Regions from separate parts of the Aquihabitans sp. McL0605 genome, predicted to be linked through region 2. Evidence: predicted binding sites of a transcription regulator. Region 2 holds the regulator's gene; each other region holds the start of a gene.
What was found. The regulator LexA, encoded in region 2, represses DNA repair genes until DNA is damaged. The targets are predictions, from matches to a motif close to CGAACNNNNGTTCG.
Positions count from the first base shown of each region.

Region 1: a site for LexA is predicted at 7,831-7,844, ahead of ACPPVX_RS03435 (DUF222 domain-containing protein). Genes of this name have one in related genera too.
Region 3: a site for LexA is predicted at 6,761-6,774, ahead of ACPPVX_RS15310 (DUF222 domain-containing protein). Genes of this name have one in related genera too.

Region 1 covers NZ_CP188252.1:753,389-763,671, forward strand. The annotation lists gene ACPPVX_RS03395 (hypothetical protein) at 1-142, shown strand, start outside; gene msrA (peptide-methionine (S)-S-oxide reductase MsrA) at 334-1,461, opposite strand; gene sufC (Fe-S cluster assembly ATPase SufC) at 1,638-2,399, shown strand; gene ACPPVX_RS03410 (aminotransferase class V-fold PLP-dependent enzyme) at 2,410-3,654, shown strand; gene sufU (Fe-S cluster assembly sulfur transfer protein SufU) at 3,676-4,164, shown strand; gene ACPPVX_RS03420 (VOC family protein) at 4,196-4,576, shown strand; gene ACPPVX_RS03425 (enoyl-CoA hydratase/isomerase family protein) at 4,626-5,309, shown strand; gene ACPPVX_RS03430 (hypothetical protein) at 5,494-6,165, shown strand; gene ACPPVX_RS03435 (DUF222 domain-containing protein) at 6,241-7,653, opposite strand; gene lon (endopeptidase La) at 7,872-10,283, shown strand, end outside.
Region 2 covers NZ_CP188252.1:4,391,588-4,401,870, forward strand. The annotation lists gene hflX (GTPase HflX) at 1-994, shown strand, start outside; gene dapD (2,3,4,5-tetrahydropyridine-2,6-dicarboxylate N-succinyltransferase) at 1,035-2,066, shown strand; gene ACPPVX_RS20390 (pyridoxal phosphate-dependent aminotransferase) at 2,072-3,178, shown strand; gene ACPPVX_RS20395 (hypothetical protein) at 3,256-4,320, shown strand; gene dapE (succinyl-diaminopimelate desuccinylase) at 4,317-5,381, shown strand; gene ACPPVX_RS20405 (hypothetical protein) at 5,389-6,111, shown strand; gene ACPPVX_RS20410 (peroxiredoxin) at 6,202-6,663, shown strand; gene lexA (transcriptional repressor LexA) at 6,668-7,300, opposite strand; gene ACPPVX_RS20420 (LysM peptidoglycan-binding domain-containing protein) at 7,509-7,949, shown strand; gene nrdR (transcriptional regulator NrdR) at 7,992-8,477, shown strand; gene ACPPVX_RS20430 (dihydrofolate reductase family protein) at 8,514-9,248, opposite strand; gene ACPPVX_RS20435 (molybdopterin-dependent oxidoreductase) at 9,286-10,283, shown strand, end outside.
Region 3 covers NZ_CP188252.1:3,323,804-3,334,086, forward strand. The annotation lists gene ACPPVX_RS15285 (acyl-CoA dehydrogenase family protein) at 1-348, opposite strand, end outside; gene ACPPVX_RS15290 (flavin-containing monooxygenase) at 398-2,005, shown strand; gene ACPPVX_RS15295 (class I adenylate-forming enzyme family protein) at 2,002-3,666, shown strand; gene ACPPVX_RS15300 (FAS1-like dehydratase domain-containing protein) at 3,663-4,853, shown strand; gene ACPPVX_RS15305 (putative quinol monooxygenase) at 4,850-5,170, shown strand; gene ACPPVX_RS15310 (DUF222 domain-containing protein) at 5,249-6,745, opposite strand; gene ACPPVX_RS15315 (class II aldolase/adducin family protein) at 6,895-7,662, shown strand; gene ACPPVX_RS15320 (class I adenylate-forming enzyme family protein) at 7,673-9,130, shown strand; gene ACPPVX_RS15325 (SDR family oxidoreductase) at 9,143-9,889, opposite strand; gene ACPPVX_RS15330 (MDR family oxidoreductase) at 9,947-10,283, shown strand, end outside.

The sequences.
Region 1 (10,283 bases), 1.2 Mb from region 2:
CCGCTACTGGGTGGGGCGGGCCGATGACCTCACGGTGCAGTTCACGTTCGACCTCTTCCCCGACGGCACCGGATCCGGCCGCGGCCCCACCGAACACCACAGCCGCTTCCGAACGTGGAAGGAAGACCTTCGCGACGCGTGAGGCACCGTCGCGAGGTGAGGGGGCGGGCCCAGGGGTGGAGCCAGCGATCGTCGTTGCTCGGAGAGGCCATCGGCCATGAAACATACCGGACGTCCGGAATCTTTCGGTGCACCCGCGCCCCGCACGCAAGCGCTGACGCGAAGGGGGCCGCACCCGAAGGTGCGGCCCCGTCCGCTCGACGATGACGCTGGTCAGGCCTCGGCGGGCTCTTGGTCGAGGTCGAGGGCACAGCTGTTCATGCAGAACCGCAGGCCGCCCTTGTCTCGGGGACCGTCGGGGAAGACGTGGCCCAGGTGGCTGTGGCACCGGCCGCACCGGACCTCGGTGCGGACCATGCCGTGCGAGGAGTCGTCGATCAGCTCGATGGCGGTGGGCGACACGGCCTCGGTGAAGCTCGGCCACCCGCTGCCGCTGTGGAACTTGGTGTCGCTGGTGTAGAGCGGGTTGCCGCACGCCATGCAGCGGTACAGCCCGGGCTCCTCGACATCGGTGTAGGCGCCGGCGAAGGCCCGCTCGGTGCCCGCCTCGCGCAGCACCTGGTACTGGGCGGGGGTGAGGCGCTGCTTCCACTCGTCATCGGACTCGGGGACGGGCTTCAGCTTGGGATCCACCTCGGCCGCGTCGACCACCTTGGACACCGCGGCGGCGTCGAGGTCGACCCCCAGGTCCGCGATCGGACCGGGGAGCTGGCACACCACACCGGTGCCCTGGAGGCCGCAGTAGCCACCCGGGTTCTTGTGCAGGTACTGCTGGTGGTACTCCTCGGCGTAGAAGAACTCGCCGGCGGGAGCCAGCTCGGTGGCGATGGGCCGCTTGCCCGCCTTGGCCAGGGCATCGCCGAACACCTCGAAGCCCGCGGTGGCCTCGGCCAGCTGCTCGTCGGTGGTCACGTAGACCGCCGAGCGGTACTGGGTGCCGTGGTCGTTGCCCTGCCCGTTGACCTGGGTGGGGTCGTGCTCGGTGAAGAACACCTCGAGGAGGCGGCGGTAGGAGATCTGCTCGGGGTCGTAGACGACCAGGACGGCCTCGGTGTGACCGGTCCGGCCCGTGCAGGTCTCGTTGTAGGTGGGGTTGCGGGTGAACCCGCCGGCGTAGCCGACCGCGGTGGAGAACACCCCGGGCAGGCGCCAGAAGATGCGCTCGGCGCCCCAGAAGCAACCCATCGCGAACACGGCGACCTCGGTGCCCTCAGGCCACGGCGGGACCATGGAGTGGCCGTTCACGGCGTGGACGCCGCTGATGTCGAACGTGGGCTCGTCGTGGTCGGGCAGGGCCGTCTCGGGGGTCACCATGTCGGGCTTCGAACGGGAGAACAGCATGTCGGTACCTCCTGGGCACCTCGGCGGACGTCGGGAGGACGTCTCGGACAGTCCACTCAACAGCCTGCCACCTGGTTTTGGTCCCGGCGCCCGGCCCGTTCACCGGTTCGTCAGATGTGCCGAGAAACACCGCCTGGCATTACCACTATCCGCGTAGTGCTAATACACTGACCGCCATGTCCGACGCTCCGCTGTTCGAAATCGAGGACCTGCACGTCAGTGCAGATGGCAACGAGATCCTGAAGGGCGTCAGCCTCTCCATCGGGGTCGGCGAGATCCACGCCCTGATGGGGCCCAACGGCTCGGGCAAGTCCACCCTCGCCAGCAGCCTGCTCGGCAGCCCGGAGTACCAGATCACCAGCGGCCGCATCCGCTTCAAGGGCGACGACATCACCGACTGGGGCCCCGACGACCGCGGCAAGTCGGGCCTGTTCTTGGCCTTCCAGTACCCGCAGGCCATCCCGGGCGTGTCGGTCATCAACTTCCTCCGCCAGGCCCTGTCGGCCCGCAAGGGCTTCGACCTCTCGGTCCTGGAGCTGCGCCTGGCGATCATGGAGTGGATGGAGCGCCTCGACATGGACCCGGCGTTCGCCGACCGCTACCTCAACGAGGGCTTCTCCGGCGGCGAGAAGAAGCGCAACGAGATCCTGCAGATGGCCATCCTCGAGCCTGAGATGGCCATCCTCGACGAGACCGACTCCGGCCTCGACATCGACGCCCTCCGCGTGGTCGCCGAAGGCGTCCGCGAGGTCCAGAAGGACCGCCCGGAGCTCGGCCTGCTCGTGGTCACGCACTACCAGCGGCTCCTCGACGAGCTGCAGCCCACCCACGTCCACCTGCTGATCGACGGCCGCATCGAGGCGTCGGGCGGCATGGAGCTGGCCACCAAGCTCGAGACCGAAGGCTACGAAGCCTGGCGGTTGCCGGTCGCACCATGATGGGAGCCTCATGACCATCGATCCGTTCGACCCCCAGAAGGTCAAAGCAGACTTCCCGCTCCTGCAGCGCGAGCTCAAGGGCAAGCCGATCCGCTTCCTCGACTCGGCGGCGTCGTCCCAGAAGCCGCAGGTCGTCATCGATGCGATGACCACCTACTACGAGACCATCAACGCCAACGTGCACCGCGGCGTCTACGAGATCGCCGAGGCCGCCACCAACGCGCTCGAGGCCTCCCGGGTCCGCGTCGGGCAGTTCATCGGGGCCACCAACCCCGAGACCGAGGTCATCTTCACCAAGAACGCCACCGAGTCGCTCAACCTGGTCGCCCAGTCGTGGGGCCGGGCCAACCTCGGCCCCGGCGACGCCGTGCTGCTCACGCAGCTCGAGCACCACGCCAACATCGTCCCCTGGTTCCAGCTCCAGGCCGAGAAGGGCTTCGAGATCCGCTGGATCCCGCTCACCCCCGACGCCCAGCTCGACCTCACCGACATCGACACCCTGCTCGACGGCGTGAAGCTGTTCGGCCTCACCGCCATGTCGAACGTCGCCGGCACCATCACCCCCATCGCCGAGCTCACCGCCAAGGCCCACGCCGCCGGCGCGCTGGTCTGCCTCGACGCCTGCCAGTACGTCCCCCACCTCCCCACCGACCTGGCCGAGACGGGCGTCGACTTCGCCGCGTTCTCCGGCCACAAGATGCTCGGGCCCACCGGCATCGGCGTGCTGTGGGGCCGCGAAGAGCTGCTCGAGGCCATGCCCACCTTCCTCGGCGGCGGCGGCATGATCCTCAACGTCACGCTCGACGGGTTCGTCCCGGCTGCGCTGCCCGCCAAGTTCGAGGCCGGCACCCCGCCGGTGGCCGAGATCATCGGCCTCCACGCGGCGATCGACTACCTCGACGCCCTGGGCATGGACGCCGTGCGCGAGCACGAGGTGTCGATCACCGCCTACGCCCTGCGCACGCTCACCGAGCGGTTCGGCGACCAGCTCACCATCCACGGCCCCGCCGAGCCCGCCATGCGCGGCGGCGTCTTGAGCATGGCCATGGAGGGCATCCACCCCCACGACCTGGCGCAGGTGCTCGACGAGCACGCCGTGTGCGTCCGCCCCGGCCACCACTGCGCCAAGCCCCTGATGAAGGCGCTCGGCGTCGGAGCCACCGCTCGGGCCTCGTTCTACGTCTACAACGACACCGACGACGTCGATGCGTTGGCCGATGCCCTGGCCGACGCGCAAAGCTTCTTCTCGTTCTGAACTAACCCCGGAAGGCCGACCATGCCAGGACTCGAGGATCTCTACCGCGAGATCATCCTCGACCACTACCGCAACCCCCGGAACCGGGGCGAGCTCGACGCGCCTCCCGCCACGCGCACCGAGGGCTTCAACCCCCTGTGCGGCGACGAGATCGTGGTCTACCTCGACCTCGACGACGCCGGCGTGGTCGAAGACATCCGCATCGGCGGCACCGGCTGCTCCATCAGCCAGTCGTCGGCGTCGATGATGTCGGCTGCGGTGAAGGGCAAGACGGTCGCCGAGATCGAGGCGCTCACCCACGCCTTCAAGGCCATGATGAGCATCCACGAGAGCTCGCTCGACGCCTACGGCGACGCCGCCGACGACGACGTCGAGATCCCGGAGGACGTGAAGCTGGGAGACCTCGAAGCCCTGCGCGGCGTCGTGAAGTTCCCGGTCCGCATCAAGTGCGCCACCCTCGCCTGGAACACGCTCGCCGAGGGCATCCTCCAAGCCACCGCCGACGCCTGATCGAGCGGTCGCCGGTTGGTACGGTCGCCCCATGATCGATGGGATGCACGCGATCGTCTACTCCGACGACCCTGAGGCCACACGAGCGTTCTTCCGGGACGTGCTCGAGTGGCCGTCGCTCGATGCCGGCGGTGGGTGGCTCATCTTCAAGTCACCTCCCAGCGAGCTCGGGGTGCACCCCACCGCAGGCCAGGAGGGCGAGACGGGGCCGGCCACGCCCCACCACCAGCTGTCGCTCATGTGCGCCGACCTCGAGGCCACGGTCGCCGAGCTGCGCGCCAAGGGCGTGACGGTCGACGCCGAGACGCAGGAGGCGGGCTTCGGCCGGGTCACCTCGATCGAGATCCCGGGTGCGGGCTCGATGATGCTCTACCAACCCCGCCACGACCTCGCCCACCAGCTGGAGGGGTGAATCCGGGGCCACCCTGGCCGTGGGCCGGCATCGACGCAAGACTCGGGTCATGGCCACCACGGGCGATGAGATCCTGCGGGTCGAGCGGGACGGGCCCGTCGCGCGGGTCACGCTGAACCGGCCCGAGAAGAAGAACGCGCTGTCGATCGCGCTGCGCGATGCGGTGAGCGACGCGCTCGACGAGCTGGCCGACGATCCCGAGCTGAAGGTCGTCATCCTCACGGGCGCCGGCACGGTGTTCAGCGCCGGCTTCGACCTGAGCGAGTTCGGCGACGCCTCCCCCGAGCACCAGGCCGCGCTGTGGGCGTCGAGCGACCGCTTCCACCACACGGTCCTGCGGTTCCCGCTGCCCACGATCGCCGCCGTCAACGGCGCCGCGCTCGCGGGCGGCTTCGACCTCGCCTGCCTCTGCGACATCCGCCTGGCCTCCACCGAGGCCCGCTTCGCCCACCCCGAGCACCAGTGGGCACCGATCGTGTTCCGGCCGCTGCTGCACATCGTCGGCGGCGGCCACGCCCGGGACCTGGCGATGACCGGTCGCTCGGTCGATGCGGCCGAGGCCCTGAGGATCGGCCTCGTCAGCGCGGTGACCGCACCGGCAGACCTGGCCGCGGCGGCCGTGGAGTGGGCCGGGCGGATCGCGGATGCCTCCCGCGAGGCGCTCCTGTCCACCAAGGCCAAATCGATCGCGGCGATGGCGATCGACCCGGCCACCCCCACCCTCGACCTCTGACGAACCTTCCGCACGGCAACGGCAAGACTCGTCGAATGACGCTCGTACCGGCACGACCTTGAGGACGAGGAGCGCGGCCAAGGTGGCCTACCAGCCGACCGAACGGACCCGACGGCAGCGGCGTGTCCTGACCAGGGGCCTGCCATCGTTGCTAGGGCTCGCCGGTGTCACTCGAGGAGCTCGCGTGCTGGGCGTTCAGGGCACCTTGGTCCTGCTCGCCATGGCATCGCTGATGGTGGTGGCGATCCTGGTGCTGGTGCGGAGGAGTCGGCGCCTGCAGATGAGCCGCATCGAAGCCGCTGGGGCCATCCTTGCGGCGCCCTGCTTCCTCCAGCTCACATCCGACCAGGAGCTGCCCGACCTCAACCACCGGACAGCGACCACCATTGGAGTCGGAGAGCTCAGCGGCGGCCGGCTCGCCAACGGCGTGTTCTCCGCGGATGCCACCGCGATGACCATCAACGTCGTAGCGGACCGAACCACCCCAGCGGTCGTGTTGCGGATCCCGTGGGTCGACGTGTCCGCCGCCGAGATCCTGCCGCTGCGGGGGAACGTGGTCACCCTGGTCCTCCACCGGACCGATGGCCGTCGTCACCGCATCGACGTGACCGAATCCGCCGACCGCGTCGCCTCGCTGCTGCACGCTGCCGGTGTCGCCGAGGAGCCGACCGATGCCGTCTTCGATCCCCAGCTGGTCGTGGGCGCTCGTGTCGCGGCAAGGGGCGAGTCCCTCGGGACGGTGGTTGGCCTCTCTCCCCGGGCAGGCGAGCCCGGCCACGCTGAGGTCTTCGTACGACTGGCCGGGGGTGAGACGGAATCCTGGGACTCGTCAGCACTGCGGGTCGTGCCGTCCTGATCCGTTCGCAGCCGTCCACCCGGCCGAGCTGGACCACAAGCACCTACGGGGCGCGCCACCGCGCCCGCGTCGGGGTCAGTGGATGCGGGTGCCGTCGGGGCGGTGGGTGTGTAGGCGGCCGCGTTGGTCGGGGCGGACGGTGAAGCCGTGTTCTTTGTACCGGTTGTGCCGCCCGCAGAGGGGTGCCCCGTTTCCGGGGCTGGTTGGGCCGCCGCCCTGCCAGCCGAAGAGGTGGTCTGCCTGGCAGGCGGTGGCGGGGACCTGGCAGCCGGGCCAGTAGCAGTGGGTGTGGGCGAGCTGGACGGCGAGGCGGGCGGAGCCGGTGAAGAGGCGCTGGCGCTCGCCGAGGTCGATGACGACGCCGCGGGCGTCGAACACGACCCGGCGAACCCGGGCGAGCAGGGCGTGGGCGACCGCTTGGGACGGGTCGATGGGGTGCCCGTCGAGCGTCTCGCACCGGTACGTCGACCCCGACCCGGTCGCCACCGGCGCTACCGGCGCGTGGGGCGCGGCCGCGGGCTCGGCATTGGGGGTGGGGCCGAGGTCGGGGTGGTCGGGGTCGCCGGGCTGGGGCGCGAGGTCGAGGTCGAGGCGGGGCTCGACCTCTGCTCCCGCTGCGCGGCGGAGGTGCCGTTCGAACGTCTCCTCGTCGATCACGATGTTGACGTCGATCGCGGAGCCGCCCGGCGCCGCCGCCCACGCATCCGCCGCGATGCGGAAGATCCGCGTCATCGCATCGGCACGGCGCTGCGCGTCGGTGCGGCCCAGGTGCTCGGCCGTCGTCGCATCGCCGTACCGGGCGCGGGCTTCGGCCCAATCGGCCTGGTGCTCGGCATCGATGAACGCACACAAGATCGCGTGCAGCTGCGCCCCATCGAGCGACCCGAACGACCCCAGCACGGTCCACGACGTGTCGTAGTTGTCCGTCACCCGAACATCGCGGTCTTCGTGGTTGCGACGACTCCGATCCGCGGTGCCGTCCTCGTCGGCGGCCAGCACCCAGTTCGTCAACCGCCGATCCAGCTCCACGTACGGCAACCGCTGCGCCAGCACCGCCACCTGCGCATCGAGCGCCACGAACCGGGCCCGCACCCGCTTGTTCGCATGCACCAACGCGATCCGCTGCACCTGGCACACCCCGATCGACCCCGCCGCAAAGCCACTGGCCACCGACGGCAGATCCCGCAACGCCCGGCCCGCCCGCGCCCGCCGCTTCGCCTCCCGATTCGACACGTTCGCCGCATGCCGCACCATCACCGCCGGCGTCGCATGCCCATCGAGACGATGAAGGCCACCATCCTCGATCGCCTGCACCACCCCCACCTGCAACGCCACCATCCGCCGCCCCGCCCGCTCCACCCCGCGAGCCAACGCCAACGCCTCGCTCACATCACCCGGCACCAACGCCAGCCCTGCCACCGCCGCCATCACCTCGTCCAACCGCGCCAGCACCTCCGCAGCGGTCGCAGTGATGGAGGTGGCGGGCATGGGTCCATCATCCCTAGGGGGTCTGACAGCCAGGAGCCCTTTCAACCTCTTTCAGTAGATGTCCGATTTGACGCGAGCCATCAGGCCAGGTGTCAACGCGAGGGAACGTCGGTACCATTGAGCAGGGTTTATTCCCGCCATCTCAGGAAAGTTGATGGTGGGAATAGCAAGTTCGCCGGTACGGTTGTTCGGGTCCCGCAAGACCTGAGGAGCCTCCCATGGCTGATACCACCACCCCCTCGACCGAGCTGCTGACCCTGCCGGTGCTGCCCCTGCCCAACGGCGTGGTGCTCCCCGGCATGGTGCTCACCATCGCCCTCGAATCCGACGAGGCCAAGGCCGCGGTCGAGGCCACGGGAGACGACAACCGGCTCCTGCTCGTCCCCCGCCTCGACGGCCGCCACGCCGTCGTCGGCACCATCGCCACCATCGAGTCCACCGGCCAGCTGCCCTCCGGGGTCGACGCCCTGGTCGTCCGGGCCCACGAGCGGGCCCTGCTGCGGACCGGCGTCGCCGGGACCGGCACCGTCCTGTGGCTCCAGGCCGAGCCCGTCCACCCCGAGGTCACCGACGAAGCCAGGGAGCTCGGCTCCGAGCTGCGCGCCGGCTTCCGCGAGCTGTTCGAGGAGATCGGCGGCCGTCGGCTGGCCGAGATCCTCCGCGGCCTCGACGAGCCCGACGCCCTGGCCGACGCCGCCGGCTGGTGGCCCGACCTGTCGCTCGAGCGCAAGATCGAGCTGCTCGAGACCGTCGACGTGACCGAGCGGGTCCGCCGGGTCCTCAGCTGGGTCAAGGAGGCCCTCGCCGAGCACTCCCTGCAGGAGAAGATCCGCGCCGAGGTGAGCGACGGGCTGGAGAAGAACCAGCGCGAGTTCATCCTGCGCCAGCAGCTGGCCGCCATCCGCAAGGAGCTGGGCGACAGCGAGGGCGGCGACGCCGCCCAGGGTCCCGACGCCTACCGCGAGAAGCTGGCCGAGCGCGACCTGCCCGACGACGTCCGGGTGGCCGCCGAGCGAGAGATCGACAAGCTGGAGCGCAGCTCCGAGCAGTCGCCCGAGCACGGCTGGATCATCACCTGGCTCGACACGGTGCTGGAGATCCCGTGGGGCAACAGCTCCACCGACAACCTCGAGCTGAGCAACGCCCGTGCGGTGCTCGACGCCGACCACACCGGCCTCGAAGAGGTCAAGGACCGCATCGTCGAGGAGCTCGCCGTGCGCAAGCTCCGGGCCGAGCGGGCCGCCGAGGCGGCCATCACCGCCGACCCCGACGCCGAGGCTCCTGCCCCGGTCCGCCAGGGCACCATCCTCACCCTCGTCGGGCCTCCCGGCGTCGGCAAGACCAGCTTGGGCGAGTCCATCGCCCGGGCGCTCGGCCGCAGCTTCGTGCGGGTCGCCCTGGGCGGCGTGCGCGACGAGGCCGAGATCCGCGGCCACCGACGCACCTACGTCGGTGCCCGCCCCGGCCGGCTGGTCCGGGCCATGACCGAGGCCAAGACCATGAACCCCGTCGTCCTCCTCGACGAGATCGACAAGGTGGGCAACGACTGGCGGGGCGACCCGTCGGCCGCCCTCCTCGAGGTGCTCGACCCGGCGCAGAACCACTCGTTCCGCGACCACTACCTCGAGGTCGACCTCGACCTGTCCGACGTGATCTTCATCGCCACGGCCAACCAGCTCGACACCATCCCCGGTCCCCTGCTCGACCGCATGGAGATCGTGAGCCTCGACGGCTACACCGAAGACGAGAAGGTCGCCATCGCCCGCGACCACCTGCTGGCTCGCCAGCTGGAGCGGGCCGGCATCCGGCCCGACGAGGTGACCATCACGGAGGACGCGCTGCGGCGGGTCGTCCGGGCCCACACCCGTGAAGCCGGCGTCCGCTCCCTGGAGCGTGCGCTCGCCAAGGTCCTCCGCAAGGTGGCGGCCCAGGTGGCCACCAACGAGTCGGAGCCCGTCCTGGTCGACGAGGCCAAGGTGGCCGAGCTGCTCGGCCGCGACCGCTTCCACGACACCGACATCGCCGACCGCACCTCGGTGCCCGGCGTGGTGACGGGGCTGGCGGTCACGGGAGCGGGCGGCGACGTCCTCTTCGTCGAGGCCACCGCGCTGCCTGCCGACAAGGGCGACGACGAGCGGTCCGACCTGCTGGTCACCGGCCAGCTGGGCGACGTCATGAAGGAGTCGGCTCGCATCGCCCTCTCCTACGTCCGGGCCAACCGCGAGCACCTCGGCATCCCCGAGGGCGCCGACCGCCGGGCGGTGCACGTGCACTTCCCCGCCGGCGCCACGCCCAAGGACGGCCCCTCAGCGGGCATCGCCATGAGCACCGCGCTGGTCAGCCTCTTCACGGGCCGACCGGTCAAGAGCACGGTGGCGATGACCGGTGAGGTCACCCTCCAGGGTCACGTCCTGCCGATCGGCGGGGTCAAGCAGAAGGTGATGGCGGCCCACCGGGTCGGCATCCGCGAGGTGATCCTCCCGCTGCGCAACGAGCCCGACATCGACGACGTGCCCGAGGCCATCCGAGACGACTTGGAGATCCACTTCGCCAAGACCGTCGACGAGGTCATCGGCTGGGCCCTCGAGCCCACCCCCGTCGCCGACACCGTCGACCAGGCCGCCGCCGCC
Region 2 (10,283 bases):
GAAGCAGCTCGGGCGCACCGCGCTCGACCGGACCGCGGTGATCCTCGACATCTTCGCCCAGAACGCCTCGAGCGTGGAGGGCAAGGCCCAGGTCGAGCTGGCCCAGCTCCGCTACCTCCAGCCCCGCCTGCGCGGCAAGGGCAAGGACCTCTCGCAGCAGGCCGGTGGCATGGCGGCCGGCGGCGGCGCCCGGGTCGGCAGCCGCGGCCCGGGTGAGACCCAGCTCGAGACCGACCGCCGCCGCATCACCCGCCGCATCCACAAGCTGGAGGCGGAGCTCCGCGACATCTCGCACCAGCGCGACACGCAGCACAAGCAGCGCACCCGCAGCCGGGCCGGCCAGGTGGCCATCGTCGGCTACACCAACGCCGGCAAGTCCACGCTCCTCAACCAGCTGAGCGGCGCGGGCGTGCTGGTCGAGGACCGGCTGTTCGCCACGCTCGATGCCACCACCCGCCGTCTCCAGCTGCCCGGTGGCGAGGCCGTCCTGCTCACCGACACCGTCGGGTTCGTCCGCAAGCTGCCCCACCAGCTGGTCGAGTCGTTCAAGTCGACGCTGCGGGTCGCCGCCGAGGCCGACCTGCTCGTCCACGTGGTCGACGGGTCCGGTCCCGACCCCCAGAGCCACATCGACGCCGTCCGCGACGTCCTCGGCGAGATCGGCGCCGGCGACGTGCCCGAGCTGCTCTGCTTCAACAAGGCCGACCGCACCACCGAGGTGGCCCGGCTGGTGGCCGGCAACCCGGGCTCGGTGGGCATCTCCGCGGTGACGGGGGCGGGGGTCGAGCAGCTCCTGCTCACCATCGGCGACCGGCTCCGCCACCAGACCACGGTGGTCGACCTCCTCATCCCGTTCGACCGGGGCGACGTGCTCGCCGAGGTCCACCGCGAGGGCGAGGTGCTCAGCGAGACCGTCGCCGAAGGCGGCATGGTCCTGACCGCCCGGCTCGACGAGGCCGCCTCGGCCAAGCTCGAGTCGTGGCGGGTCGCGTAGTCCTTCGGAGCGCCGCCCCAGCTCCCGGTACGGTGTCGCCGTGACCGATCCTGACGCTTCGACCTCGTCCAACTCTGCCTGGGCCGTGGGCATCGCCAGCTTCAGCGCGGCCGATGGCAAGGTGCTCGACACCTGGTACCCCGAGCCCATCATGGGCATGACCGAGGGGGCGCTGCGGCTGGCCGAGGAGCTCTCGCACCACGGGTCGGGTGGCACCTACGAGCTGACCCGCCGCCAGGCGCTCGACTACCTGCGCGTCGACGTGCAGCAGCTGACCGCCGCCGACGACCTGCGCCGGGTCCGCCGCGCCGCGGTCGTCACGTTCATCGACGACCTCGATGCGGCGCCCATCGACGCCCACGACTGCTACCTGCGGCTCCACCTGCTCTCGCACCGCCTGATCCGCCCCCACGGCTGCAACCTCGACGGCATCTTCGGGCTCCTGGCCAACGTCGTGTGGACCAGCGCCGGACCGTGCGCGGTCGAGGGCTTCGAGCAGACGCGGATGCGCCTCCGGGTCGCCGGCCACAACGTCACCGTCTACGGCATCGACAAGTTCCCCCGCATGGTCGACTACGTGGTCCCGAGCGGCGTGCGCATCGCCGACGCCGATCGCGTCCGCCTCGGCGCCCACCTGGCCGAGGGCACCACGGTCATGCACGAGGGCTTCTGCAACTTCAACGCCGGCACCCTGGGCAACTCCATGGTGGAGGGGCGCATCAGCGCCGGCGTCGTGGTGGGGGAGGGCTCCGACATCGGTGGCGGCTCGTCGATCCAGGGCACGCTGTCGGGCGGCGGCAAGACGGTGATCTCGATCGGTGAGGCCTGCCTGCTCGGTGCCAACGCCGGCCTCGGCATCTCGCTCGGCGATCGCTGCACCGTCCAGGCCGGCTGCTACATCCTCGGCGGCACCCGGGTCACCACCCCCGACGGCCAGGTCGTGAAGGCCGCGGACCTGTCGGGCCAGAGCGACCTCCTCTTCCGCCAGAACTCCACGACCGGCGTGATGGAGGTCCTGTCGCAGACGGTCGACTGGGGCTCGCTCAACACCGCCCTCCACCAGAACGACTGACGGCGATGCCCGGGTTCACCCCTCCGCCGTACCCCTACGACCGGTTGAAGCCCCTGCAGGAGGTGGCGTCGCGCCTGCCGGGCGGTCTCGTCGACCTCTCGATCGGGACCCCGTGCGACCCGCCGCCGGCGTTCACCGCAGCCGCGATGGCCGATCCGGCCGCGGCCCAGACCTACCCGCCGTCGCTCGGCACCGTGGCGTACCGCACCGCGGCGCTCGGGTGGCTGGCCCGCCGGTTCGGTGCCCAGCTCGACGTGTCGATGGTGGCGGCGTGCATGGGCACCAAGGAGCTGGTGGCCGGCGTGCCCCAGTGGCTGCGGCTGCGCAGCCCCCACCTCGACACGGTCCTGTACCCCGAGATCAGCTACCCCACGTACGCCATGGGCGCCACCTTGGCGGGCTGCCGGGCCGTGGCGGTACCCGTCGACGACCAGTGGCGCATCCGGCTCGACGCCATCGACGAGGCCGACGCCGCCCGGGCGCTGTGCCTGTGGGTCAACACCCCGGGCAACCCGGCGGGCGGTCTCGACGACCTGGGTGCTGCTGCGGCCTGGGGCCGTGAGCACGGGGTGCCGGTGTTCTCCGATGAGTGCTACGCCGAGTTCACCTGGGACGGTCCGGCTCGGACGATCCTCACCCACGGAACCGACGGCGTCGTCGCCGTGCACTCGCTGTCGAAGCGATCGAACTTCGCCGGCGCCCGCGCCGGCTTCTACGCCGGCGACGCCGAGCTGGTGGGGTACCTGTCCGAGGTGCGCAAGCACGCCGGGTTCATGGTGCCCGGCCCGGTGCAGGCCGCCGGGGCGTTGGCCTGGGACGACGACGCCCACGTGGTGGAGCAGCGGGCCCGGTACGCCGAGCGCCTCGATGCCCTCACCGCCGGGCTGCGAGCGTCCGGCCTCACGGTCGAGCCTCCAGCCGGCGCGTTCTACCTGTGGGTGGCCGCGCCTGGAGGTGACGCCTGGGCCCTGGCCGGGCGGCTGGCGGAGCGCGCGGGGGCGCTGGTCAGCCCGGGCGAGTTCTACGGGCCTGCGGGTTCCGGGCACGTGCGCATCGCCGCGGTGCAGCCGCTCGAGCGGATCGCCCTGGCCATGGAGCGGCTCACCGCCTGAGCCCATCGGGCGACGGCGTCGGCGGCGTCGGGAAGTCGCGCCGCGCGCCGTGTGAGATCGGCGAGACTGTGCGGGTGATGCCACAACCTGCCCCGCCGGCCGCCTACCCGCCTGCTGCGGCCGCCCCCGCGGGCAAGCCCAAGGGCGCGGCCGGGATCTGGATCGGTGTCGTGCTGGTCATCGTCGGGATCGTCCTCGGCGTGACGCTGGTCGTGTCGGGGGCCCGTGCCCTCGTCGACGGCTTCGACGGCCTCCAGCGCGTGCCGCTCTCCGGTGGCACCGTGCACCTCGACGACACCGGCACGAAGAGCATCTTCCTGGAGCGGCCCACCAGCGAGAGCGGTCCCTCGTTCACCACATCGACCTCGGGTGGCTTCGTCCCCAACGTCCTCGTGACCATCGTCGGGCCCGACGGCACGCACGTCAACGTCGACCGGGCGCCCGGCTCGCAGACCTACGTCTACAACGGTCACGAGGGCGTGCGGATCGCCACCTTCTACGCCGCCACCCCGGGCACCTACACCATCCAGGCGATCGAGGGCGGCCAGACCGGCGCCTACACGAGCTTCGCGATCGGCGGCGGCCTGCGGCTCAACGGGCTGGCCCGCATCGTGGGCGGCATCTTCGCCGGTGGCGCCCTGGTCCTGATCGGCATCATCTTGATCATCGTGTTCGCCGTGAAGCGGTCGCGCTCGAAGCGGCGGCTGTCGGCCCCGCCGCTCCCGTACCCCGGTGGCTACGGCGCCGCTCCCGCCGCGTGGGCCGGCGCCCCCGGTGCTCCCGTCGGCGCCTACCCCGGTGCACCCGGCTCACCGGCCCCCGGCTACCCGGCCGCACCCGGCTACCCGCCGGCCGGCGGCTACCCGCCGGCGCCGCCCGCCCAGCCCGGGTACGGCGCGCCGCAGCCGGGCACCGCGTGGACGCCCCCGCCCGCGCCGGGGTGGGTCCCGCCCCCGGCCGCTCCCGGCTCGCCGCCGCCACCGCCTGCGGCCCCGATGCCGGGCCAGCCGTGGGTCCCGCCCACCGCCCCGGACGCCACGCCGGGCGCCGCGCCTCCTCCGCCCGATGCCCCGCCTCCGCCCGCCGCGCCTCCCGCTCCGGCTCCGGCAGAGGGCGAGCCCACCGAGGGCCCACCATCGTGACCGACCTGCTCCAGCTCACGAGCGACCTGGTCGCCATGCCGTCGGTCAGCCACGACGAGGAGCTGATCGTCGACTGGCTCGTCGAGCAGCTCGGGGCGGTCCCGTCGCTCACCCTCGACCGGGTCGGCCACAACCTGGTCGCCCGCACCACCGGCTCGGCCTCCACCAGGGTGCTCCTCGCCGGGCACACCGACACCGTCCCGGTCAACGGCAACGCCACCCCGCGCATCGAGGGCGACACGCTGTGGGGCCTCGGCTGCACCGACATGAAGTCGGGCGTCGCGGTGATGCTGGAGCTGGCGCGCACCGTGACCGACCCCGCCGTCGAGGTCACCTACGTCTTCTACGCAGCCGAGGAGGTGGCCGCCGTCCACAACGGCCTGGCCCACCTGTTCCGCGAGCGCCCCGACCTGTTGGAGGCCGACGTCGCCCTCCTCGGCGAGCCCACCGACGCCACCATCGAGGCGGGCTGCCAGGGCACCTTGCGCATCGAGGTGGCGCTCCGCGGGGCCCGTTCGCACACCGCCCGTCCGTGGATGGGCCGCAACGCCATCCACCGGTTGGGCCGCCTCCTCGCCGCGGTGGAGGCGTTCCCCGAGCGGCGCCCGGTCATCGACGGCTGCGAGTTCCGGGAAGCGCTCCAGGCGGTGGCGGTGTCGGGCGGGGTGGCGGGCAACGTCGTCCCCGATCTCGCCACGGTCACCCTGAACCACCGCTTCGCGCCCGACCACACGTCAGAGCAGGCCGAGGCGGTGGTCCGGGACCTGATCGCCCCGTTCGTCGACGACGAGGACCGGGTGGAGCTCACCGACCTGTCCGGCGCGGCCCCGCCGGCGCTCGACCACCCGGTGCTCCAGGCCCTGATCAAGCGCAACGACCTGCCGGTGCGGGCCAAGCTGGGCTGGACCGATGTGGCGCGCTTCGCCGCCCACGGGATCCCGGCCACCAACTTCGGACCCGGCGATGCCACGCTCGCCCACACCGCCGACGAGCGGGTCGACCGTGCGCCGATCGAGCGGTGCTACGAGGCGCTGGTCGACCTGCTGACGACGGGCGTCTGACCCACCGGTGGCGATCGGGAGGAAGCAGAAGGCCGGGGCCGAGGGGCGTCGGACCGGCCCCGGGGGCGAGGCGCCCTGGTGGGACCCGGAGGACCAGGCCTTCGCCGAGCGCCCCCTCCTGGCTCGATCCGACCTGGGCAAGGGCTGGCAGTCGGTGCCGATGTTCAACAACGCCGAGCGGCTCGACCCCCACGGCGATGATCCGGCGTCGGAGGAGCTGCGGACGATCCGGGCTCGGCGCCGCCTCACCGCGCTCGACGAGGGCGCAGCGTGGCGCCTGCGGCGCGCGGGGGTGCTGGCCGTCGTGCGCACCGAGGTCTTCGCCGATGACGATCCCGCCGATCGGGCGGCGCACCGCGACGCGTGGGACCGGCTCGGGACGATCTGCCTCGACGCCGTGTGGCGCCAGCGGTGGACCGAGCGCGACCGCGCCCCTGGCTGGATCGAGGCGCTGCGGCGCCGCGGTGACCGCCCGGCCGTCGCAGATCTGTCGGCCCCGGCCGGGAGCACGGAGGCCGACGCCCCCGACCCCGTCGACTGGATCACCGTCGAGGACCAGACCGGGACGGTGGAGTCGGGTCTGGTGACGCAGTACGAGCACCTCACCTTGTGGCGGGGACGGGCGCTCGTGACCCTCACCGTCCGCCACGGCCAAGGCGACGACGTGGACGACGCACTGGCGGTGGCGGCTGCCGCCGTGCTGCGGCGGATGGCGCCCCCAGCTCGCTGAGGTGGTGCTCCGCCCGTGCCGCGGACCAGGAGCGCGGCGGGTCGGACAGCTCCGTACACTGCGCCGATCCCACCCAGCACAGGAGCACCCATGGCCATCGACGTCGGACAGCCCGCCCCCGCATTCACGCTCAAGGACCAGGACGGCACCGACGTGTCGCTCAGCGACTTCGCCGGCGAGAAGGCCGTCGCCCTCGTCTTCTACCCGTTCACGTTCACGGGGGTGTGCGAAGGCGAGCTGTGCGAGCTGCGCGACGACATCGCCGAGTACGAGCAGGCCGGCGTGCAGGTGCTCGCCGTGTCGTGCGATTCGCGCTTCTCCCAGAAGGTGTGGGCGGACCAGAAGGGCTGGACGTTCCCGCTGCTCTCGGACTTCTGGCCGCATGGAGCCGTGGCCCAGGCCTACGGCGTGTTCAACGAGGATCTGGGCTGTGCCATCCGAGCCACGTTCCTCATCGGCAAGGACGGCGTGCTGGTGGACACCTTCGCCACCGACAGCCTGGGCACCGCCCGGGAGAAGGAGCGCTACACCGCGGCCATCGGCAAGCTCTGAGCGATCAGAGCTTGCGCATGACGGTGACGACCTTGCCGAACACCTGGACCTCGGACGCCGGGAACACCATGGGCTCGAGGCGCGGGTTGTGGGGCGTGAGCACGACCTGATCGCCGCTGCGGCTGTAGGTCTTGACCGTGGCCTCCTCGCCGGGGATGCCGGCGACGACGATCTCGCCGTTGCGGGCCTCGGGCTGGGAGCGAACCACCACGAAGTCTCCGTCGAGGATGCCGGCATCGACCATGGAGTCGCCACGGACCTTCAGCATGAAGAGGTCTCCGTCGCCCGTGAGGTCTGCGGGGACGGGGACCACCTCTTCGACGTTCTGCTGGGCGAGCACGTCGGTGCCGGCCGCCACCTCGCCCACGAGGGGGACGTGGCGGATGGGGCGCCGCTCGACGGCGGCCCCGGACGCTGCGTCCCAGCGGACCTCGATGGCGCGGGGCTTGGACGGGTCCCGGCGGAGGAACCCGAGCCGCTGCAGGGTGGAGAGGTGGGAGTGGACCGTGGACGGGGACCCCAGTCCGACGGTCTCGCCGATCTCCCGGACCGACGGCGGGTAGCCCTTCTCGCGCATCGAGGCATCGATGCACTCGAGGATCTGCCGTTGGCGGGCGGTGAGCGCTTGGTCGGTCATGGGGGCTCCTCGTGTGATGCCCGGGAGGGCGAACAAGTGGTCGACCGTGACCGTAGCATCGCGCAGGTGTTCGGGCAAACATTTGTTCGTTCCCGGGCTTGACGGCGAACGACTGTTCGTGCCTACAGTGTCCACGTCCGAACAGGCGTTCGTGGAACGAGCGTTCGGAAGCGTCTCGATGTCAGACCCCCTGGGGAGTATCTGTTCCATGGCTGCGATCATCCAACCCCGCCCGCACACCTCGGTTCCCCAGCGCCCCGCGCTCCGCCTCGTCACCGCCCACGGAGGGCGCACGGTCGAGGCGCCGATCGATCTCGGCCTCACACCGGCCCACATCGTCGCCGCCGTCGTCGGGATCGTGCTGGTGGTCCTGCTGTCGATCGCCATCGGCAGCGGTGCCCTCGCCGGGCTCGCTCCCGCCCCGTCTGCTGGCGCCCCGTCTGCTGGCGCCTCGGCCGGAACCTCGGCCGCCGCCGGTGTGGCGGCCGGCACCACGGCCCAGCTCGAGGTGCACTCAGGCGACACGTTCTGGAGCATCGCCCGCCGTCTCCAGCCCACCGGTGACGTGCGTCCCCTGGTCGATCGGCTGATCGAGCTGAACGGCACCACCATCCTCCAGCCGGGTGAGCAGATCGTCGTTCCCGCCTGACGCGAACGGGCGCACCGCGCCCGTGGCAGTAGCGTCACGCCCGTGCGCTGCCCAGCCTGTGGAACCTTCGAAGACAAGGTCATCGATTCCCGGCAGTCCGAAGACGGGCTGCTGATCCGTCGTCGCCGCGCCTGCCTCGCCTGCCAGCGCCGGTTCACCACGTTCGAGCGCCTCGAGGAGGTCCCACTTCTGGTCGTCAAGCGCTCCGGGGACCGCGAGCCGTTCGACCCGGCCAAGGTGGTCTCGGGCCTGCGGCTGGCCACCAAGGGTCGGCCGGTCGATGCCGCCGACCTCGATCGCATCGCCACCGCCGTCGAGGAGTCGCTCCGGCTCGAAGGGACCGAGGTCAGCAGCGACCGCGTCGGCCGGGCCGTGCTCGAGCACCTGCGAGACCTCGACGTCGTGGCCGCCGTGCGCTTCGCCAGCGTCTACAAGGAGTTCGACGATCTCGCCGACTTCGAGCGGGAGCTCGACGAGCTGATGGGCCCCTCTCGCCTCACCAAGGCCACCGAGCCCAAGCGCCACTGAGCGCCAGGCGGGTGGCCGCCGTCGGCTCCCCCCAGATCAGGGGCGCACGTACCGGGCCAGCAGCTCGCCGTCAGACTCCCAGAGGTGCGCCAGGCGGAACCGCTGTGCGGTCTCCTCGTCGCTGACCACCGCCCGTCGGCTGCGCCCGCCGACCAGCATGGGGGAGAGCGTGAGGTTGAGCTCGTCGATGAGGTCGACCTCGAGCAGCTGACCGTTGAGCACCGGTCCGCCCTCGACGATCGCACAGCGCGCACCGAGGTCGCCGAGCACGGTCGCCATGGTGGCGAAGTCGACGGACCCCACGCCCGCCACCCGCACGTCGGCGACGGGCTCGAGCGCGGCCAGCCGGTGCACGGGAGCCCCCTCGACCGTGAAGATCAGCGGCGGCTCGACCGCGTCGGTGAACAGGCTGGTGGTCTCGTCGAGGTCGAGGGTCCGGCTCACCACCACGATCCGGGGCACGCGGGCCTGGCCTCGGGCCAGGCGAGCCTCCTGCACCTCCGCGGTGGGCCGCGGCGGCCCGTAGCCCTCGGCTCGAACCGTGCCGGCGGCGGCGACGATCACGTCGGCAACGCCCCGGAGGGCCCGGAACACGGCCAGGTCGGCGGCGCCGCCGAGCTGCCCCGACACGCCGCCGAGCGCGGTGGCGCCATCGGCGCTCGACACCATGTTGAGCGCCATCCACGGTCGGCCGGGCGGCGCCGGTCGCTGGGCGACCGCGTGCTGGTGGAACGGGTCGACGTCGGCGGGCTCGGGCAGCAACTGGCGCACCCGGGCACGGTACTGCTGGCCCTGGCAGCATGGGTCCATGTCCGATCACGAGCGCATCGCCATCCGTACGTGCCCGCTGTGCGAAGCCGGCTGCGGCCTCGAGATCACGGTGGCCGGTGACGAGGTCACGCGCATCCGCGGCGACCGCGACGACGTGTTCAGCCATGGCTACATCTGCCCCAAGGGGTCCACGCTCCGACAGCTCCACGGCGACCCCGACCGCCTGCGCACGCCCCTCGTGCGCCGCGGTGGCGAGCTCGTCGAGGCCACCTGGGCCGAGGCGTTCGCGGCGGTGGAGGAGGGCCTGGCGCAGGTCATCGACCAGCACGGTCGCGGCGCCCTCGGCGTCTACGTCGGCAACCCCAACGCCCACAACCTCTCGGCCTTGCTGTACCTCAAGCCCCTGCTCAAGGGCCTCGGCACCCGCAACGTGTTCTCGGCGAGCACCGTCGACCAGCGGCCCAAGGAGCTGTCATCGGCCTGGATGTTCGGTGGCGGGCTCACGATCCCGGTGCCCGACGTCGATCGCACCGACCTGCTGCTGATCCTCGGCGCCAACCCGTACGTGTCGAACGGCAGCCTGGCCACAGCGCCCGACTGGCCCGGCCGCATCGAGGCGATGCGCGAGCGCGGCGGCAAGCTGATCGTGGTCGACCCGCGCCGCAGCCGCACCGCCGAGGAGGCCGACTGGCACCTGGCCATCCGCCCGGGCACCGATGCGCTGCTGCTCGCCGCCCTCGTCACCACCCTCGTGGAGGAAGGCTGCATCGAGCCGGGTGCGGCGGGGGAGTGGGTGGAGGGCCTCGATGAGGTCCTCGTCGCCCTCGCGCCGTTCACCGCCGAGGCCGTGGCGCCGTCCGTGGGCGTGAAGGCCGCCGAGATCCGGCGCCTGGCCCTCGAGCTCAGCGACGCGCCGAGCGCGGCGGTGTACGGCCGCATGGGCACCACCACCGCCGAGTTCGGCACCATCGCCTCGTGGCTGGTCGACGTGGTCAACCTCTGCACCGGCAACCTCGACCGACCCGGGGGCGCCAT
Region 3 (10,283 bases), 1.1 Mb from region 2:
CTCGGCGAGCGGCCGCAGCCAGCGGTCGCGCTGGGCGTCGTCGCCGAACAGCAGCAGCGGCAGCGAGCCGATGGTGACGTGGGCCTGCCACGCGGCGGCCACGGACTGGTCGGCCAGGCCGAGCTGCTCCATGGCGGCGACGAAGCCCACGGTGGTCATGCCGATGCCGCCCCACTCCTCGGGGACGAGCATCCCGAGCAGGCCGAGCTGGCCCATCTCCCGCAGCAGATCGGTGGGGCAGACGGCGTCCTCCCAGGCCTGCGGGGCCCGGGGGGCGATCTCGTTCTGGGCGAAGTCGCGGCAGAGCCCGACGAGGTCGCGCTCCGTCTCGGTCAGCGAGAAGTCCATGACTTATACTAACCGGTCGGTACAATTTTGTGTCCAGACGAGGAACCCGATGGCAGCTCCAGATCCCGCACCCGATGTCGACGTCCTGGTCGTCGGGACCGGCGTCACCGGCATCTACCAGCTGTACACGGCACGCGAGGCGGGGTTCTCGGTGGAGGCGGTCGAGGCCGGCGCCGGGGTGGGCGGCACCTGGTACTGGAACCGCTACCCAGGGGCCCGGTTCGACTCCGAGAGCTACACCTACGCGTACCTGTTCTCGAAGGAGCTCTTCGACGACTGGACGTGGCAGGAGCACTTCGCCGAGCAGCCCGAGACCGAGCGCTACCTGAACCACGTCGTCGACCGGTTCGACCTCCGGCGTCACATCCGCTTCAACGCCAAGGTCACGTCCGCCACCTGGGACGAGGAGGCGCGGGTCTGGGTGGTCGCCCTCAGCGACGGCGCCGTCCGGCGGGCACGGTTCCTGGTGGCCGCCACCGGCGTGCTGTCGGTGCCGTTCTTCCCGGCGGTGCCCGGCCGCGAGGACTTCGGCGGCGAGTCGTTCCACACCGGCCGCTGGCCCAGCACGCCGGTCGACCTGGCCGGCAAGCGGGTCGCGGTCATCGGCACCGGCTCCAGCGGCGTGCAGGTGATCCCGGTCATCGCGGACGAGGTGGCCTCGCTGACCGTGTACCAGCGCAGCGCCAACTGGTGCACGCCCCTCAACAACTCGCCCATCAGCGACCACGAGCAGGCGCAGCTGCGGGCCGACTTCGAGGAGATCCGAGAGATCCTCAACACCTCGATCGCCGGGTTCCTCCACGAGCCCCACGACCGCGGCGCGTTCGACGACTCCGACGAGGAGCGCCAGGCGTTCTTCGAGACCATGTGGCGCAGCCCCGGCTTCTCCAAGCTGTCGAGCAACTACCTCGACCTGCTCTTCAACGAGGCGGCCAACCAGGCGTGGTGCGACTTCATCGCCGCCAAGGTCCGCGCCACCGTCGACGACCCCGAGACGGCCGCCAAGCTCATCCCGTCGGACCACCGGTTCGGGGAGAAGCGGCCGCCGTTCGTCACCGGGTACTACGAGACCTACAACAAACCCAACGTCTCGCTCGTCGACCTGAAGGCCACGCCGATCCTGCGGGTCACCGAGACCGGGATCGAGACGGCCGACGGGGAGGTCGAGCTGGATGTCATCATCTGGGCGACGGGGTTCGACTTCGGCACGGGGGCGCTGAACCGCATGGGGATCCGCGGCCGCGACGGCCTGGCGCTCGAGGACCACTGGGCCGACGGCCCCACGACGTTCCTGGGCATCCAGACCACCCGCTTCCCGAACCTCTTCTTCCCAGGCGGCCCGCACGCCGCCGCGGGCAACAACCCTCGCTACAACGGCGACCAGGTCGACTTCGTCACCGACGCGCTGGTCCACGTGCGCGACCACGGCTTCGACACCATCGAGGTCGAGCTCGACGCCGAGGAGCGCTGGACGGCGATGGTCGACAAGGGCGCGGAGACGGCGCCGTTCGGCGAGGCCAGCTACTTCTTCGGCACCAACATCCCGGGCAAGCCGCGCAAGTACCTCCTCAACTCGGGTGGGCGGCCCAAGCTGTTCAAGGAGATCGCGCGGGTCCACGACACCGACTACCGGGCGTTCCGGCTCTCCCGCTCATGACGACGTTCCGCGGGCCGGCCGTCGATGGCCTCGCCGGTGTCGGCGCGCTCACCCTCGGCGGCGTCCTCGAGGAGGTGGCCGACCGGTTCGCCGGCAACGACGCCATCGTGTTCGACGATCCGCTCCGCGGTGGGGAGACCGTCCGCTGGACCCACGCCCAGCTGCGCACCGAGGTCCGCGCCATCGCCAAGGCGCTCATCGCGGCGGGCGTCGAGCCGGGCGACTTCGTCGGCATCGTGATGGGCAACCGGCCCGAGGCGCTGGCGTCGATCTTCGCAGCGGCGATGGCGGGGGCGGTGGCCGTGCCGCTGTCGACCTTCGCGCCGCGGCCCGAGCTGGCCGCCATGCTGCAGATCGCCGGGGTCTCGGTGGTGCTGACCCAGACGCAGCTGCTGGCGCGCCGCTTCGGCGACGACGTCGAGGCCCTGCGGCCCGAGCTGCCCGCCCTGCGCACCGTCGCCGTGCTGGGCGACGGCTCGTGGGACCGGTTCCTCGCCGGCGGCGGGGCGGTCACCGACCAGCAGCTCGACGCGCTCATCGAGGCCGCCGACCCGGAGGATCCTGCGCTCGTCATCTTCAGCTCCGGCACCACCAGCGCGCCCAAGGGGATGCTGCACGCCAACCGGGCGCCGAGCCGCCAGCTGTGGGTGCAGGCCCAGATCTTCGGCCGCCACGAGCAGACCCGGATGTGGACGGCCCTGCCCCTGTTCTGGACGGCCGGCTTCAACACCGCGGTCGGCGCCACCCTGGCGGCGGGCGGGTGCTGGGTGGCCCAGGAGACGTTCGAGCCGGGTGAGGCGCTGGCCCTGCTGGCGCGGGAGCGGGTCACCGAGCCGTACTCCCTGCCGCACCAGACCGGCGCGCTCGAGGAGCACCCCGACTGGGCCACCACCGACCTGTCGTCGCTCACCTGCGTGTACGGGAAGTCGGCGTTCGCCCGGCACCCCACCGTGACGGGCGATCCCGGCTGGCTGATGCCCGTGGGCTACGGCATGTCCGAGACCTGCGCGTTCGTGTTCACCCACTGGTCGAGCGCCACGCGGGAAGCCACCCGCCGGTCCATGGGCAAGCTGCTGCCGGGCAACGAGCTGCGCGTGATCGACCCCGACGACGGCACGCCGCTCGGCGTCGACGAGGTCGGCGAGCTCATCGTGCGCGGCCCCACCCTGATGCTCGGCTACCTCGGCCGCGACCCCGCCGACTGCTTCGATGCCGACGGCTACTTCCACACCGGCGACGCCGGCCACGTCGATGCGATCGGCGAGGTGCACTTCGGCGGCCGGCGCACCGAGATGATCAAGACCGGCGGGGCCAACGTCTCGCCCGCCGAGCTCGAGGTGGCGCTGCGCGCCTGCGCCCCGGTGAAGCTCAGCCGGATCGTCGGCGTCGACGACCCCCGGCTCGACCAGATCGTGGTCGCCTGCATCGTCCTCAAGGACGGCGCCGACGCCACCGAAGCCGACATCCGCACCTTCCTCAAGGAGCGGGTGTCGTCGTACAAGGTCCCCAAGCGGGTCCTGTTCTTCGCCGACGGCGAGATCCCCATGACGGCGAGCGAGACGAAGGTCCGCGACGATGCCCTCGTGCGCCTCGTCCACGAGCGCCTCGTCCGCCAGCCCGTCGCCGATCCGATCGACACCCAGATACCGGAGCCCACATGACCGATGAGCAGACCCTCGACACCTCCGACCTCGACCGGCACATGGGCGTGCCGATGGAGCCGGGCGAGCTCAAGGAGCCGGTGGCGCTCAACGACATCCGTCGCTGGGTCCAGGCCATGCACTACCCGAACCCGCTGCACTACGACGAGCGGTGGGCGGCCGAGAGCCACTTCGGTTCGATCGTGGCCCCGCAGTCGCTGACCGTCGCCACCGACACCAGCCACGGCTGCTCGCCGGCGCAGGTGGGCAAGATCCCCAACAGCCACCTGATCTTCGGCGGCGACGACTGGTGGTTCTTCGGCCCCCGCATCTGGCCCGGCGACCACATGGTCTGCCACCGGATGCCGTACGACTACAAGGTGAGCGACACGAAGTTCGCCGGCCCCACCTGCTTCCAGCGCGGCGACACGCTGTACATCAACCAGCGCGGCGAGCGCGTCGCCCTGCAGCGCTCGACGGCCATCCGCTACCAGGTCAAGCAGGCCGCGGAGAAGAAGCTGTTCGCCGAGCCCACGGACCCCGAGTGGACCGACGAGCAGCTGGCCGAGCTCGATGAGACCAAGCAGCTGTTCATCGAGCAGATCCAGACGCTCCACCACGACCCGCGCTACTTCGAGTCGGTGAAGGTCGGCGACGAGCTCGCCCCCAACGTGCTCGGACCGCACAGCCTGGCCAGCTTCACCACCGAGTGGCGGGCCTACCCGATGACCACGTGGGGGGCCACCGCCAAGGGGCCCACCACCGTGCGCGCCGAGGAGTTGGGCTACACCAAGGAGATGGCGGGCTTCGAAGGCGACCGCCGCATGGAGCGCACCAACCCCGAGCTCACCGACGGCGCCTACTACGGCCCGTCGCGCGGCCACCTGCAGCCCCGCTGGGCCCAGCACGTCGGCATGCCCCGCGGCTACGGATACGGCGCGTCGATGGGTGCGTGGGTCATCGACTACGTGGCGGCGTGGGCAGGGGAGTGGGGGCTGATCACGCACTCGTCGGCCCAGTACCGCAACCCCGCCTTCACCGGCGATGCCACGTTCATCAGCGGCGAGGTCATCGACACCGTGGTGCTGCGCAAGCGCAAGCACCGGGTGATGGTGGCCGTCGAGCTGCGCAACCAGGACGACGCCGTGATGGCGAAGGCCAAGGTCGAGGTCGAGCTGCCCAGCGAAGCCACCAGGAGCGCATCGTGATCGTCATCGTCGTCAAGCAACCGGTGCGCGCCAAGTACGCCGACGAGTTCAACACCCTGGTGAAGGACTTCACCGAGGCCACCCGCGCCGAGCCCGGCAACGTCTCGTTCGACTGGTACCGCAGCCCCGAGGACCCGAACCTCTGGGTCGGCGTCGAGGTGTTCCTCGATGCCGACGCCGGCAAGGCGCACGTGGAGTCGGAGCACTTCGCCAAGGCCATGGCCGACATGCCGCGCTGGCTCGCGGCCGTGCCCGAGATCATCCACTGCGACGGCACCAGCATCGGCTGGGGCCTCGCCGGCGAAGCCTCCGGCTGAACCGGGACGCGCCTTCGACCCTGCCAGCTCGCGCTGGCGGGGTTCGGCTTGGTCCGGGTGACGTCGGTCCTGTGCGGGTCAGGTCTCAGCCGCTGGCGGCGGTGGCGGCCGCTCGTCGCCGGGTCGCTCGGCCTGCTGGCGCCGGTGCTCCCGGTCGTGCTGCTCTCGCCGGGTGAGGAAGCGGGGCTCGGCGGTGCGACGGGGTGGTCGGGGTGGCGGTGCGGGCCCGACGGGTGGCTGGCGCTGGTCGGGGTCGATCTTGTGGCCGCGCCGGACCATCTCGACGTGGGAGCCGTCGGGCTTGACCAGGTGGAGGTGGCCGTCGGTGTGGCGCCAGAGGGTCCAGCCGCCCTCGTGGACGAGGTGGTGGTGGTGCGAGCAGAGGGTGGCGAGGTTGGCGAGCAGCGTGGGGCCACCGTCTTCGTAGGGGGTGAGGTGGTGGGCCTCGCACCAGTCGAACGGCGCCGAGCAGCCGGGGAACACACAGCCGCCATCTCGCTCCCGGAGCGCCTTGCGCTGACGCGCGGTGGCGTCTCGAAGCAGGTCGGTGATGCCGACCGTCTCGATCGTGCCGTCCTCGGTCATCCGGTGGAGCAGCGTGGTGACCCGGGCGGTGCACAGCAGCCGCTCGGCGGTGGTGCGGCTGACGGGTGTGCCGTCGTCGAGGTGGCAGCGCCGGGTGGCGAGATCGTCGATGTCCTCGACGGGCTCGCCCCTCAGCGTGCGCTCGTCGAGGTGGACCGACACCGAGGGCCGGGGGTCTCCGTGCTTGGTCTGGTTGGGGACGGCGCCGCGCAGGGCGAGCTCGACGAGGGCATCGATGCGGCGACGGGCCATCGTCACGCCGTCGCCGTTCCAGTAGGTGCCGTCGTGGAACTTGCGGTCGATGACGCCGCCGATGGCCTCGGCGAGCTGGGTGCCGGAGGCGGCATCGAGATCGAGGTCCCCGACCCAGCGGCCGTCGAGGGTCATCGAGAGGTGCAGCTCGTTGTCGGCCAGCGGATCGGCCGAGTCGCCATCGTCGGGGTGCTCGCCGGCGCGCTCTCGCTCCTCGGCGGCGCGGGTGGCTTCGGCGAGGGCCGCCCAGCGCCGCAGGAACAGCTGGGCGTGGGCGACGGTGAGGTGCTCGACCGTGGCGACGAGGTACGCCTCGTGCTCGGCGAACAGGTCCGCGAACTCCTCCCGGGCTCGCAGCAGCGCCAGGACCTTGGCGGTCCCGAGCTTCCCGCTCCGGTAGGACGGCTCGATCACCGGGCAGGCCCGCAGCGCGCGAGCGGTGGCGACGATCCCAGCCGCACGCGCCGCTGACAGCTCGGTCCGGGCGGCCACCCAGCCCCCGCCGGAGCGAGCGCCATCGCCCGCCCACAGGGTGTTCGCATCGAACGCGCCGACCCACGCCGCCAGCTCCGCGTCGACCAGCCCCGAGAGCGCCACGAGCGCCAGCACCACCTGCCGGACCGTCTCGTCGGGGCAGTCCGCCGGAGAGGCGCCGTCGACCACGTCGGCCAGCTCGCGCAGCAACGAGGCCAACGGCGATGGCGGTGGGCCGTCGGCGGAGTCACGAGGTGGGGTCATGCCTCCACGGTAGATCGAACGTACGTTCGATGCAATCACATGTCCGACATTGCCCTGAAAGAACCCGAAAATGTCCGATTCGGCGGGGAGGGCGGGGAGGAGGGGGCGAATGAGTGGACCGATCGGTACAGGATCTCTACGATGCGCCCATGGCGACCGACCGCACCCCGCCCGCGTTCCCGAAGTTCGCGTCGGTCGACGACGAGCGCCGCCACCGCAAGCAGCGGCTGGCGGCGGCGTTCCGGCTGTTCGGGCACTTCGGCTTCGACGAGGGAGCAGCCGGGCACATCACGGCGCGGGACCCGGAGCGGCTCGACCACTTCTGGGTGAACCCGCTCGGCATGAACTTCAAGCGGATCCGGGTGAAGGACCTCCTCTTGGTGAACGACCAGGGCGACGTGGTCGAGGGCACGTGGCCGGTGAACGAGGCGGCGTTCATGATCCACTCGCACGTCCACGCGGCGCGGCCCGACGTGGTGGGCGCCGCCCACTCGCACTCGCTCTACGGCAAGGCGTTCTCGTCGCTGCGCAGGCCGCTCGATCCGATCACCCAGGACGCCTGCGCGTTCTACGGCGACCACGCCGTGTTCGCCGACTACGGCGGCGTGGTGCTCGAGCACGAGGAGGGCAAGCGCATCGCCGACGCGCTCGGCCACCGCAAGGCCGCGATCTTGGCCAACCACGGCCTGCTCACGGTGGGGCAGACGGTCGACGAGGCGGCGTGGTGGTTCATCACCATGGAGCGGTCGTGCCAGGCGCAGCTCGTGGCCGAGGCCGCCGGCGAGCCGGTGCCCATCGATCCCGACGAGGCGGAGAAGACGGCCCGGCAGGTCGGCAACCGCGGGGCCGGCTGGTACGGCTTCCAGCCCCTGTACGACTGGATCGTGGAGGAGCAGCCCGCCCTGCTCGACGAATGAGCCGGCCCGGATGAGCACCGCGATCCCCCGCACCATCGCCCAGGTCCTCGATCGAGGGCTGGCCGGCGATCCGCACCGCGAGGCGCTCGTCACCCGCTCGCGGCGGCTCACCTACGCCGAGCTCGATGCCGAGGCCGACCGGGCCGCCCACGCACTCGCGGCGCTGGGCGTGAAGCCCGGCGACCGGGTGGCGGCGTCGCTGCCCAACGATGCCGCGGTGGTCGTGGCGTTCCACGGGGCCATGCGCCTCGGCGCGGTGTGGCTGGGCATCAACCGGGCGCTGGCCCCGCCGGAGAAGCAGTTCCAGCTCGACGACGTCTCGGCCTCGCTCCTGCTGTGCGACGACGAGCTGCCCGACCTCGGCACCCGGGTCGTCGCCGCGGAGGAGTGGCAGGCGCTGATGGCCGATGCCGACGGCGGGCCCATCGGCATCGACGTCGATCCGGAGGCGCTCGCCGGCATCGCCTACACGAGCGGCACCACCGGGCGGCCCAAGGGCGTGATGCACAGCCAGCGCGGCCTGCTCACCCCCGGCGCGCTGCTGGTCGAGAGCCGCGGGTACGACGCCACGCTGCGCAAGGCCGACTGCTTCCCGTTCACGATCCTCAACCTGGCCGTGCTCACCACCCTGCTCGTGTCCCAGGCCGGCGGCACCTCCATCGTGATGGACCGCATCGACGCCGAGGGCGTGGCCGAGTGGCTCCGCACCGAGCGGCCCAACGTGTGGAACGGCCCGCCGGCGCTGCTGCACTCGCTCGCCGCCATGGACGAGGTGGCGGCCGGCGACCTGGCGTCGCTCGAGGAGGTGTGGACCGGCGGTGCCGACTGCCCCGAGGCGATCCGGCGGGCGTTCACCGCCAAGTTCGGCCAGCTCGTGCTCTCCAGCTACGGGCTGACCGAGGCCCCGACGGTCATCTCCATCGACCCGGTCGGCGGGCCGCACGTGGCCGGGGCCAGCGGCATTGCGCTCCCGCACCTCGACGTGCGGATCATCGACGGCGAGGTCTGCGTGGTCCCGGCGCCCGGCGACGACCGGTACCCGTTCACGCTCGGCTACTGGCAGCGCCCCGACGCCACCGCCGAGCTCCTGGCCGGCGGCGTGCTGCACACCGGCGACATCGGCTTCCTCGACGACGACGGCTACCTGCACCTGCGCGACCGCAAGAGCCTGGTCATCCTGCGCGGCGGCGCCAACGTCTACCCGGCCGAGGTGGAGCGCGTGCTCCAGGAGGTCGACGGCATCGCCGCGTCGGCCGTCATCGGCGTGCCCGACGAGCGCCTCGGCGAGCGGGTCGTCGCCGTGGTCGAGGTGAGCGACAGCACCGAGGTCGACCTCGACGCGCTGCGGGAGCACTGCCTCGGCCAGCTCGCCAAGTACAAGGTGCCCGAGCGCTTCGTGGTGGTCGACGCCCTGCCTCGCAACGCCATGGGCAAGATCGTCCGCACCGAGCTGCCGGCGCTGCTCTAGCTCGGCCCCTCGTCAGCTGGGCAGCTCGGTCCGGCCCAGCTTCCGGGCGGCCTCGGGGACGAAGGCGTCCGGCGCGAACGGGCCGGTGCCCACCGACGCCACCTCGATCTCGGGGAGCAGCACGTTGCCCGGGAGCGTGTCGAGCCAGGCGATCGCCTCCACCACGTCGGAGGTGGCGAGCGTGAGCATCGGGAAGTGCACGTCGTCGAGCATCGGCGTGGCGACGGGGCCGGTGGTGACCACGTGCACCGCGATGCCGTCGCGCTCCACCTCCTTGGCCAGCGCGGCGGCGAACGCGTTGAGCCCCGCCTTCGATGCCGAGTACGCCGACCTGCCGGGCTGCGGCGCGTGGGCCGAGCTCGACGACAGGAAGACCATCCGGCCCCCGGCGGCCATCGATCCCAGGGAGGCGTGGGCCACCACGAACGCGGAGGTGAGGTTGGTGCGCAGCACCGACTCGAACGTCTCGATCGACTCCTTGCGCACGAACGTCCCGGCCATCACGCCCGCCGCGTGCACCAGCAGGTCGACCCGACCCGCTTCCTGCACGACGGCGGCGAACGCCTCGGGATCGGCGCAGTCACCGGCCACCCACCGCGCCCCGATCGACTCGGCCGCGGCCTGGAGCGTGGCCTCGGTGCGGGCCGTGAGGACCACGTCGTAGCCGCGTCGCACCAGCTCAGCGCCGGTGGCGAGGCCGATCCCGCTGCTCCCGCCGGTGATGACCGCGACCCGCTTGCCGTCCCCCTGATCCTGCACAGAACGACCTTATCGTTTCGCTCCTATGGCGTTCTCCGATGTCGCTATCATGCCGAGGTGCCGACCTTCAACGCCTTCCTCCTGACCAAGCCCGACGATGGCGAGCAGTCGCTCGCGTGGACCGAGGTCGACGAGGCCGACCTGATGGACGGCGACGTCACGGTCGAGGTCAGCCACTCGTCGCTGAACTTCAAGGACGGCCTGGCGATGACCGGCAGCTCGCCGGTCGTGCGGCGCTGGCCCATGATCCCCGGCATCGACTTCGTGGGCCGCGTCCGCGAGTCGTCGCACCCCGATCACCCGGTCGGCAGCACCGTCGTCCTCAACGGCTGGGGCGTCGGCGAGACGCACCTCGGCGGCTACGCCGAGCTGGCCCGGGTCCCCGGCGACTGGC